3 regions of the Paenibacillus sp. RC73 genome follow, and region 2 is predicted to be linked to each of the others. Evidence: predicted binding sites of a transcription regulator. Region 2 holds the regulator's gene; each other region holds the start of a gene.
The links. The regulator Rex, encoded in region 2, represses fermentation and respiration genes when NADH is low (regulators of the CRP and FNR family bind a similar motif). The targets are predictions, from matches to a motif close to TTGTGAAATATTTCACAA.
Positions count from the first base shown of each region.

Region 1: pflB (formate C-acetyltransferase) is a predicted target of Rex. The motif match lies at 1,383-1,400, and genes of this name have one in related genera.
Region 3: ABH897_RS20525 (phosphoketolase family protein) is a predicted target of Rex. The motif match lies at 1,329-1,346, and genes of this name have one in related genera.

Region 1 covers NZ_JBIYCV010000002.1:394,263-397,553, forward strand. The annotation lists gene adhE (bifunctional acetaldehyde-CoA/alcohol dehydrogenase) at 1-1,107, shown strand, start outside; gene pflB (formate C-acetyltransferase) at 1,434-3,291, shown strand, end outside.
Region 2 covers NZ_JBIYCV010000002.1:555,757-559,047, forward strand. The annotation lists gene dinG (ATP-dependent DNA helicase DinG) at 1-1,458, shown strand, start outside; gene ABH897_RS06240 (redox-sensing transcriptional repressor Rex) at 1,504-2,157, shown strand; gene ABH897_RS06245 (amidohydrolase) at 2,144-3,291, shown strand, end outside.
Region 3 covers NZ_JBIYCV010000009.1:60,633-63,923, reverse strand. The annotation lists gene ABH897_RS20525 (phosphoketolase family protein) at 1-1,211, opposite strand, end outside; gene ABH897_RS20520 (GntR family transcriptional regulator) at 1,502-2,224, opposite strand; gene ABH897_RS20515 (TetR/AcrR family transcriptional regulator) at 2,584-3,162, opposite strand.

The sequences.
Region 1 (3,291 bases), 160 kb from region 2:
GTCATTCATTATTTACACCAACGCCAAACGCCAGTAGCTATCGAAGTGTTCTCTGAAGTAGAGCCAGATCCATCGACAGTTACGGTAGAACGTGGTACTGAAATGATGAGACGTTTCCAACCGGATTGCATTATTGCATTGGGCGGCGGTTCGCCGATGGATGCGGCTAAAGGCATGTGGATGTTCTATGAATACCCAGATACTGATTTCAACAACTTGAAACAAAAATTCATGGATATCCGCAAACGGATCTACAAATACCCGCGTCTTGGTCAGAAGGCACAATTTGTAGCCATTCCTACAACCTCGGGTACAGGTTCGGAAGTTACGTCGTTCGCAGTTATTACAGACAAAAATCAGGGCAACACGAAGTATCCGCTGGCTGACTATGAGCTGACTCCTGATGTGGCAATTATTGACCCTGAGTTTGTATACTCGCTGCCTAAAACAGCTGTAGCGGATACAGGTATGGACGTACTGACGCATGCTATCGAGGCCTACGTGTCCGTAATGGCTAGTGACTACACAGACGGTCTGGCGATTAAAGCCATTCAACTGGTATTCCAATACCTGGAGCAATCGGCTCTGACTGGCGACAAGCTGGCTCGTGAAAAAATGCATAATGCTTCCACACTGGCAGGGATGGCGTTTGCCAATGCATTCCTGGGTATTAACCACAGTCTTGCGCACAAATGGGGCGGACAATACCATACAGCGCACGGTCGCACGAATGCCATTTTGTTACCACACGTCATTCGTTATAATGCGAAAAAACCAACGAAGTTTGCTTCGTTCCCTAAATATTCGCACTTTGTTGCGGATGAGCGTTATGCAGAAATTGCACGCATACTGGGACTGCCTGCCCGTACAACGGAAGAAGGGGTTAACAGTCTGATCGAAGCGATCCGCAAGTTGAACAAAACACTCGGTATCGAGGAATCGTTCCAGCAAATCGGCTTCGATGCGAAGGATTTTGAATCGCGTGTAGATTATCTGGCTGACCGCGCTTTTGAGGATCAATGTACAACTGCGAATCCGAAGCTGCCGCTGGTTACCGAATTGGCTGATGTATACCGCAATGCCTTCTACGGACGTTTTGACCAATAATATATAGGTACGAAGAGGCTTGTGACTAAGCATTTTCCCGTTAATACCAACGCAGGCTCTCTATATAGAGGGCCTGTTGGTTTGGGAAGGGGGGTGAACGGCAAGGATAAAAGTACGGGCGTGAAGCTAAAGAAAATAAAGTGATAAATGTCACCTGTATTGTGATTTTTGTCACATACTACACTCTATCATTATTCTACAATAAGGGTGTAAGAAAGGTCCCGACACTGAGCGTAAGGCATCGGTGAAAAGGCCGGGCTCGAGACACTATTTTAATGTGAAAAAAATCACAAGTCCGGAAGACCAAACAATTTGGAGGGATTTACATGTCGGTGATTGAGAGAGAATTACAAGAGCAACAATCTGGCTGGAGAGGTTTCAAAAAAGGTAAATGGACTAAAGAAGTCAACGTCAACGATTTTATTGAAACCAATATCTTACCTTATGTCGGTAACGAGGAATTTCTAGTTGGTCCTACTGCCAACACAACTGCACTGTGGGATATTGTATCCGATCTTACCAAAAAAGAGTTGGCAAACGGTGGCGTGCTTGATGTAGACGTGAATACGCCATCCACCATTATTTCACATAAGCCGGGCTATCTAGACCGGGATAAAGAACAAGTTGTCGGTGTACAAACAGACGCTCCATTCAAACGCTCTTTGCAGCCGTTTGGTGGAATCCGGATGATGATCGACGCTTGCAAAGCCTATGGCTTTGAAGTACCGCAAAGCATTGTTGATATCTTCACTCATATTCGCAAAACGCATAATCAGGGTGTATTCGACGCTTATACCGATGATATGAGAGCAGCTCGTAAAGCGGGTATTATCACTGGTTTGCCAGATGCATATGGTCGTGGTCGCATTATCGGTGACTACCGTCGTGTAGCACTGTACGGCGCAGACTTCCTGATTAAAGACAAAAAGGCTCAACTGAAAAGCCTTGAAGTGGATTCCATGGAAGAAGACGTAATTCGTCTGCGTGAAGAAATTTCCGAGCAAATTCGCGCTTTGAACGAGCTGAAACAAATGGCTGCTGAGCATGGTTTCGACATCTCAAAGCCTGCTAACAACGCAAAAGAAGCTTTCCAATGGGTGTATTTTGGCTATCTTGCAGCGATCAAAGAACAAAATGGTGCTGCAATGTCCTTGGGACGTGTATCTTCCTTCCTTGATATTTATACTCAACGGGATATGGAAGAAGGCGCAATGACAGAAGAGCAAGCACAAGAATTGGTCGATCATTTTGTTATGAAACTGCGTATTGTTAAATTCCTGCGCACACCTGACTATAATGAACTGTTCAGCGGAGACCCAACATGGGTAACTGAATCCATTGGCGGTATGTCCATTACTGGAGAAACTCGGGTTACTAAAAACAGCTTCCGTTTCTTGCACACCCTGTACAATTTGGGACCTGCACCGGAGCCAAACCTGACTGTACTGTGGTCTGAAAAATTGCCTGAAGGCTTCAAAAAATATTGTGCCAAAGTTTCTATTGAAACTAGCTCCATTCAGTATGAAAATGATGATCTGATGCGTCCGATTTATGGCGATGATTATGGTATCGCTTGTTGTGTATCGGCAATGAAAATCGGTAAACAAATGCAATTCTTTGGTGCCCGTGCCAACTTGGCTAAAGCTTTGTTGTATGCCATCAACGGTGGTGTGGATGAAAAATCAGGTGCTCAAGTGGGCCCTGAATATCCTGCAATTACAGGTGAAGTGTTGGATTACGAGGAAGTGCTGAGCCGCTTCAAGCCAATGATGGAATGGTTGGCAAAACTGTACATGAACACTTTGAACGTTATTCACTACATGCATGACAAGTACAGCTACGAACGGATTGAAATGGCGTTGCATGACCGTGATATTGTCCGTACGATGGCTTGTGGTATTGCTGGTCTGTCCGTTGCAGCCGATTCCCTGAGCGCCATTAAACATGCGAAGGTGAAACCGATCCGTAACGAAAAAGGCATCGCCATTGACTTTGAAATTGAAGGGGAATACCCTTGCTACGGTAATAACGATGATCGTGTAGATAACATCGCAGTAGAACTGGTAGAGTCCTTCATGGGCATGATCCGCAAGCACAAAGCTTACCGGAATGCGATTCCTACTCAATCTGTATTGACCATTACTTCCAACGTGGTGTACGGTAAGAAAACAGGTACAACACCGG
Region 2 (3,291 bases):
GCGCATCATCTGGAGGAAGTCGCTGGTAAGCACCTGGGAATGCATATGAAATATTTCACACTCGTGCATACGCTGACCCGGTTGTTCAAGGACAGCAAGAACGGACAATTGCCTTCGCTGCGTCAGCAGTTGGCAAAGTCGGGGCATGAGAAATCGACGGATTGGGCTTCTACCATCGACCAGATATATCCACTCGTGCTGGAGGTCAAGGAGACTTGGGATCTGCTGAGCGACAAGCTGTTTGGTATGCTGCCGGAGCGAAGTGATGCGACACCGGGCGAAACAGGGCAGTTTTCTTCCCGTCTCAAGCCGTCGGCCAAGCCTGCCAAGTGGGATCAGGCTGCTGCGCTGGAAAATCAGGTTTATGTAACGTTGAGCGAAATTTTGCGCAAGGGCGACAAGCTGATGCTCGACGTGAAAGAAGAACATGACGATTATGCGGCTGACAGCCTCATTACAGATATTACGGGGCTGCTTAAGGATTTGGCAGGCATTAGGGAAAGCTTGCGCTTTTTCATGCGGATGGATGATGAGACGACCGTATATTGGCTCGAAGCGAGCGGGCAATTCCGCAGCAAGTCGCTACAATTTTATGCGGTGCCCGTCGATGTGAGCCGCCAGCTGAAAGAAATGTTTTTTGACAAAAAAAGGAGCATTATTCTGACGTCTGCTACCTTGTCGGTGGATAAGTCGTTTCAGTACATGACCGATCAGCTCGGCTTGCAGGAGGCCGCAGATCAAGGGCGGCTGATGACTACGCAGCTCCCTTCACCCTTTAACTACAGGGATCAGGTGTTGCTAGTCATTCCAAGGGATTTTCCGAGCGTGAAGGGCAGTGTAGGAGATGAGCATTTTGTAGATATGCTCGTCAGCTCGCTAGGTTCGACTGCCCAAGCGACGCGGGGGAGAATGCTCGTTCTCTTTACCTCCTATCGCATGCTCCGGCAGGTGTATGAGCCGCTTAAGGAGGCGTTAGCATCCAGCGACATCACCGTGCTGGGGCAGGGCGTGGACAGTGGGAGCCGCAGCAAGCTGACCCGACGTTTTCAGGAAGCCAAAGCTTCTGTGTTGCTGGGAACCAGCAGCTTTTGGGAAGGCGTCGATATTCCGGGCAAGGCGCTGACGTGTCTGGCTATCGTCCGCTTGCCGTTCCAACCGCCCAATCACCCGCTGCTGGAGGCTAAAAGTGAGCTGCTCCAGCAGCAGAAGAAAAATCCTTTTATGAAGCTGTCTGTTCCACAGGCTGTCATTCGCTTCAAACAGGGATTTGGACGTCTAGTACGTACCGCGAGCGACCACGGGGTTGTTATCGTTTACGATACGCGTGTGATTGAATCCTATTACGGGAAGCACTTTTTGTACTCGTTACCGGGACCAAAAATGGAGCATATGCCGACGGAGCAAATGGTGCCCCGTATCGCCGAGTGGCTCCAATCCGCCCCGGAGACAGAGGCATAACGGACGGACATCTTAACATGTCCGTTACAATTAGGGGGAGCATGTATGAAATCAGATAAAATTTCAGAGGCTGTCGTACGGAGGTTACCCGTATATTTACGTTATCTGAATGCACTGCACAAACGGGAGGTGGCTACGGTCTCTTCCCAGGAGTTAGGACAAAGACTGGATTTGAATCCGGCTCAAATTCGTAAGGATCTCGCGTATTTTGGAGATTTTGGCCGTAAGGGTATCGGCTATGATGTTACTTATCTTATCGAGAAAATACGCCATATCCTGAAAATCGACCAGCAAATTAACGTGGTATTGGTCGGAGCAGGTAATCTGGGGCAAGCCCTTTCGAATTATAATGCTTATTTAAAAGACAATATGAAAATTGTAGCAGTATTTGATGCTGTGCCAGATAAGGTCGGAACCAGGATCAATACGCTGGTCGTACAGCCAATGGATGAACTGGAAGCGACCGTGAAGGAACAAAACATTCGGATCGGGATTATTACCGTACCGGATTTTGAAGCGCAGAACGTGGCTGACAGGCTCATAAATAGCGGGATTGGAGCGATTTTGAACTTTGCGCCGACCACTCTCAAGGCACCAGCAAATATTCGAATACATGCCACAGATTTTACAACAGATTTGTTAAGCCTCGCTTATTATTTGGAAGACGGAAAGGAAGATATGCAACATGACGGTGAATAAATGGATGATTAAAAACGGCTCTTTTGCCGTGAACAGATCGGAAGCGGGGGTAATCCACGGCTATATGATCGTGGAGGACAGCCGCATTGCCTATATTGGCGAGACTTTGCCAGCGGGTGAGGAAGAGACGGAAGCGATTGATGGTAACGGGCTGCTGTTTTTACCTGGCCTGATTAATACACATGGTCATGCGGCGATGTCCCTGCTGCGCGGGTATGGGGACGATCTGGCTCTTCAAGTATGGCTTCAGGAAAAAATGTGGCCGATGGAAGCCAAGTTTACGTCTACGGATGTGTACTGGGGTACGTCCTTGTCCGTGCTGGAAATGCTGAAAGGCGGTACAACCACCTTTTTGGACATGTATGATCATATGGACGAGGTGGCTCGTGTAGCTGAAGAGTCCGGCATCCGTGCCAGTCTGATGCGTGGAGCGATTGGATTATGTTCGGAGGAAGAGCAGCGGATCAAGCTGGCTGAGGCTGTGAATTTTGCGCGTAATTGGCATGGAAAAGCAGACGGTCGCATTACGACTATGATGTCTCCACATGCGCCGTATACGTGTCCGCCTGCGTTTATCGAAAAATTCGTGCAGGCTGCGCATGATCTGGACTTACCGTTGCATACGCATATGTCCGAAACCATTGCCGAAGTAGAGCAAAACGTACGCGACTACGGCTTGCGCCCGGTTGCGCATTTGGATAAGCTCGGCTTTTTCTCCCGTCCATCGCTTGTTGCCCATGCTGTTCATTTGAATGACGAAGAAATAGCTTTGCTGGCTGAACGTGGTGTAGCGGTTTCGCATAATCCGGGCAGCAACTTGAAGCTGGCGAGCGGTGTGGCAAGAGTGCCTGATCTGCTCCGTGCAGGCGTTACCGTCTCTCTCGGAACAGACGGTCCCGCCAGTAACAATAACCTGGATATGTTTGAGGAAATGCGTCTGGCTGCACTCATTCACAAGGGAGTATCTGGGGACCCAACCGCAGTTCCTGCGGGTGAGGCGTTGCGTCTGGCAACGGAGTACGGAGCGAAGTCGATTGGCTTGAATGAGGTAGGGGCGCTGGCAGCAGGCAACAAGGCTGACTTTATCGCGCTCGATCTCAATCAGGCTCATTTCTTGCCGCATACGGATCTCAT
Region 3 (3,291 bases), on a different contig from region 2:
CCTAAAACCGACATATCCTGTGCAATGACTTTACCAGGAACAGAGTTATCCAGTGTATAGTTACGGAAATCTGGTAAATGCAAGTCTTTAATAAGGTTACCCGCATTCGTAACAGGGTTCATCCCCATTCGTTTATCGCCTGTAGGTAGAATTTCGGCAATCTCAGGTTTTAAACGGCCATTTTCGTCGAACAATTCCTCTGGTCTATAGCTATTCAGCCATTCTAATAAAGCAGGTGCGTGCTGCATATTTTTTTGGTCAACAGGAATTGGAACTTGATGGGCACGGAATGAATTTTCATTAGGTACGTTATCCCATTCTTTTGGACCCGTCCAGCCCTTAGGTGTACGGAAGACAAGCATCGGCCATGCTGGGCGAGTAAGGTCATTGTTTTCACGCGCATTCTTTTGAATAGCTTCAATTTTTTCGATTACGGTATCCAATACTTTTGCCATTTCTGGATGCATTTGATCAGGATGCTCACCTTCAACAAAAAATGGTTCCCAACCCAAGCCTTTGAAATATGAGGTCAATTCTTCTTTCGATTGACGAGACATAATCGTTGGGTTACTAATCTTGAAGCCATTCAAGTGTAAGATTGGCAGCACTGCACCGTCAGTAATGGGGTTGATAAATCTGTTAGAGAACCACGAAGCGGCTAATGGGCCAGTTTCAGCTTCGCCATCACCAATAACAACAGCAGAAATCAAATCGGGATGATCTAAAATGGCACCCACCCCATGAGAAAGGGAGTAACCTAATTCTCCACCCTCATGGATAGATCCAGGTGTTTCAGGAGCGGCATGTGAAGCAATACCGCCAGGGAACGAGAATTGTTTGAATAATTTCTTCATACCCGGGATATCTTGTGTAATTTGCGGATAGATTTCAGTGTAGCTTCCATCGAGATATGAATTTGAAACCATAACCTGGCCGCCGTGACCAGGGCCTTCAATGTAAAGCATGCTCAAATCATATTTATTAATAACACGATTTAGATGTGCATAAATAAAGTTTTGGCCAGGAATGGTGCCCCAGTGTCCAATAGGCTTAATCTTTACGTCCGAATCTTTTAATGGTTCTTTTAACAAAGGATTATCTTTTAAATAAAGTTGGCCTACCGAAATGTAGTTCGTTGCACGCCAATATGCATCAAGTTTTTCCAAATATGCTTTAGATGAGTAATCTACTATTACAGGTGATAATGACATGATGTCCACTCCCTAAACAATTTTGTTTGTAATTTATTCCGGAAATTTCATCCACATGTACATCATAACGCTGCGTCGATTAAATTCAACCTTTTCAACAAATGATACGGTCCAATTTTGTGAAATTTTGAACATAGTATGAAATATAATTAAAAAGACAGTAAAAAAGCTCTTACATTAAAATAAATGGAAATTTTAACCGCGTTTTTTTATTACAATCTATCCATAGTATGATCAGATTTTTTTTCAAAAGCATAAAAAAAAGACTGGAAATTTTTCCAGTCTCATCGTTAATGAACCGATACGAAGGTGTTGAATTTCAAATATTTGTAATGGAATCGCATATGAGAAAATTCAAATGGCGTGCCATTATCTAAAAAGAAAACACCTTCCATGATGCCTACGGGCTCATTTTCCTTCAAATGCAGTAGTTCTTGATCGTCTGCTTGGGACGGCTCTGCAAAAATGGATAAAAAAGATTTAGTGACGGCCAGGTTCCGCGAGTCTTCCAAATAATTAAAAATCGACCCCTCGATAATCGTCTGATTTAAATTTTGGACAATTTTAATAGGGATATAGCCCGTTTCAATCATAAAAGGATCATCATCAAACAAACGTAAGCGAACAATTTTGTAAACAAAATCATGAGTCTCCAAGAATAAATCGCGTTGTAATTCTTCTGTTGGTGGAATGACCTCAAAACTCAATACTTTGATTTTAGGCTTTTTACCATGCATTTGAAAATTATCAGTGACCCCTAGATTAGAGCCTTCGTAGTTAAAGATAGATTCATTCCTTATGTATAATGGATTAATAAATGTCCCAGAACCGCGCTTCTTGAAAATAATTCCTACATTCTCCATTTTAGTCAGAGCACGTTTAATGGAACTACGACTCACCTGGTACGTCTCGCTAAGACTACGTTCATCTGGTAATCTCATATCTGCAAACTTACCAGCAAAGATTTTCATCTTAAGATCGTCAATAATTTGCTTATAGACAAATTGTGTCATATCGTACTCCTCTTCCAGGTCTTCTATAACTTCATATAGTTTACCATAACTTGTTCTTTCCATCTCATGTTTGTTTACGTATGTAGAGTGAGCCTTCATCTGATAGCTTGCTTTTACTATACATCTCTATGCATAATACCATGATTGCACATACATCATACCACTGCAATGCATCATGTTCATGCAGAGTATGATCCTTTCTCTCTTTAAGGGCAGATAGTCATCCCCTTTCAACCCCAAAGAGCGACGACACCGACGAAAGCGTCACCCTGCGCCAAAGTCGGTACCGTCACTTTTCTACCTGAAACATTTAGAAGGGCACTTGATTAGAATATCCTCTTTGTTTCTCTAGTCTTGATTCAGTCCAAGCGAATTCCTTCGAACGCATTCATTACTAATTGCTGCACATAGGAATCGTCTAATGGATCACCAGTTACCAACAATCGATAAAAAATCGGTCCATAAATGAGATCTGTGCTTAATTCAATATCGAGATTTTTCTTCAATTCCCCACGCTCAATCCCCCGCTCCATAAGAAGCCTGGCCTCGAGCCGCCGAGGATGGAAATACCGCGTCCGGTATGCCTCCGATAATCCTGAATCAAGCTGCCCTTCACCTATTAACTCCGTAATGATTTTACCCTCCCGACTTGTCAAGAACCGAACTAAATTCGTAGCATGAATGAGAATATCATCTAATACAGAACCCGTGTCGGGTACGGGCAATCTTGCTATGGAAGCTGACAGAAAACCATCCATCACCACGGCAGCCTTGTTAGGCCACCATTTATAAATGGTCGCTTTGCTAACTTTGGCTCGTTCAGCAATTTTTTCCACCGTAACCGCTCCAAAGCCATGCTCCAACAGTAGATCATAGGAAGCGGTAAGGATAGAATTCTGCGTCTCGACATTACGCGGACGTCCTCGTTTACTCTGCACTGGAACCCCCCCTTCCTCTTAGATGTAAGTAAATACAAAAAAATAAACTGTACGTTCAGTATATCAAATATCAAGTAAAAATAAAACGAATTTACCTATTTACAAAACCAAACGTTCAGTATATTATTT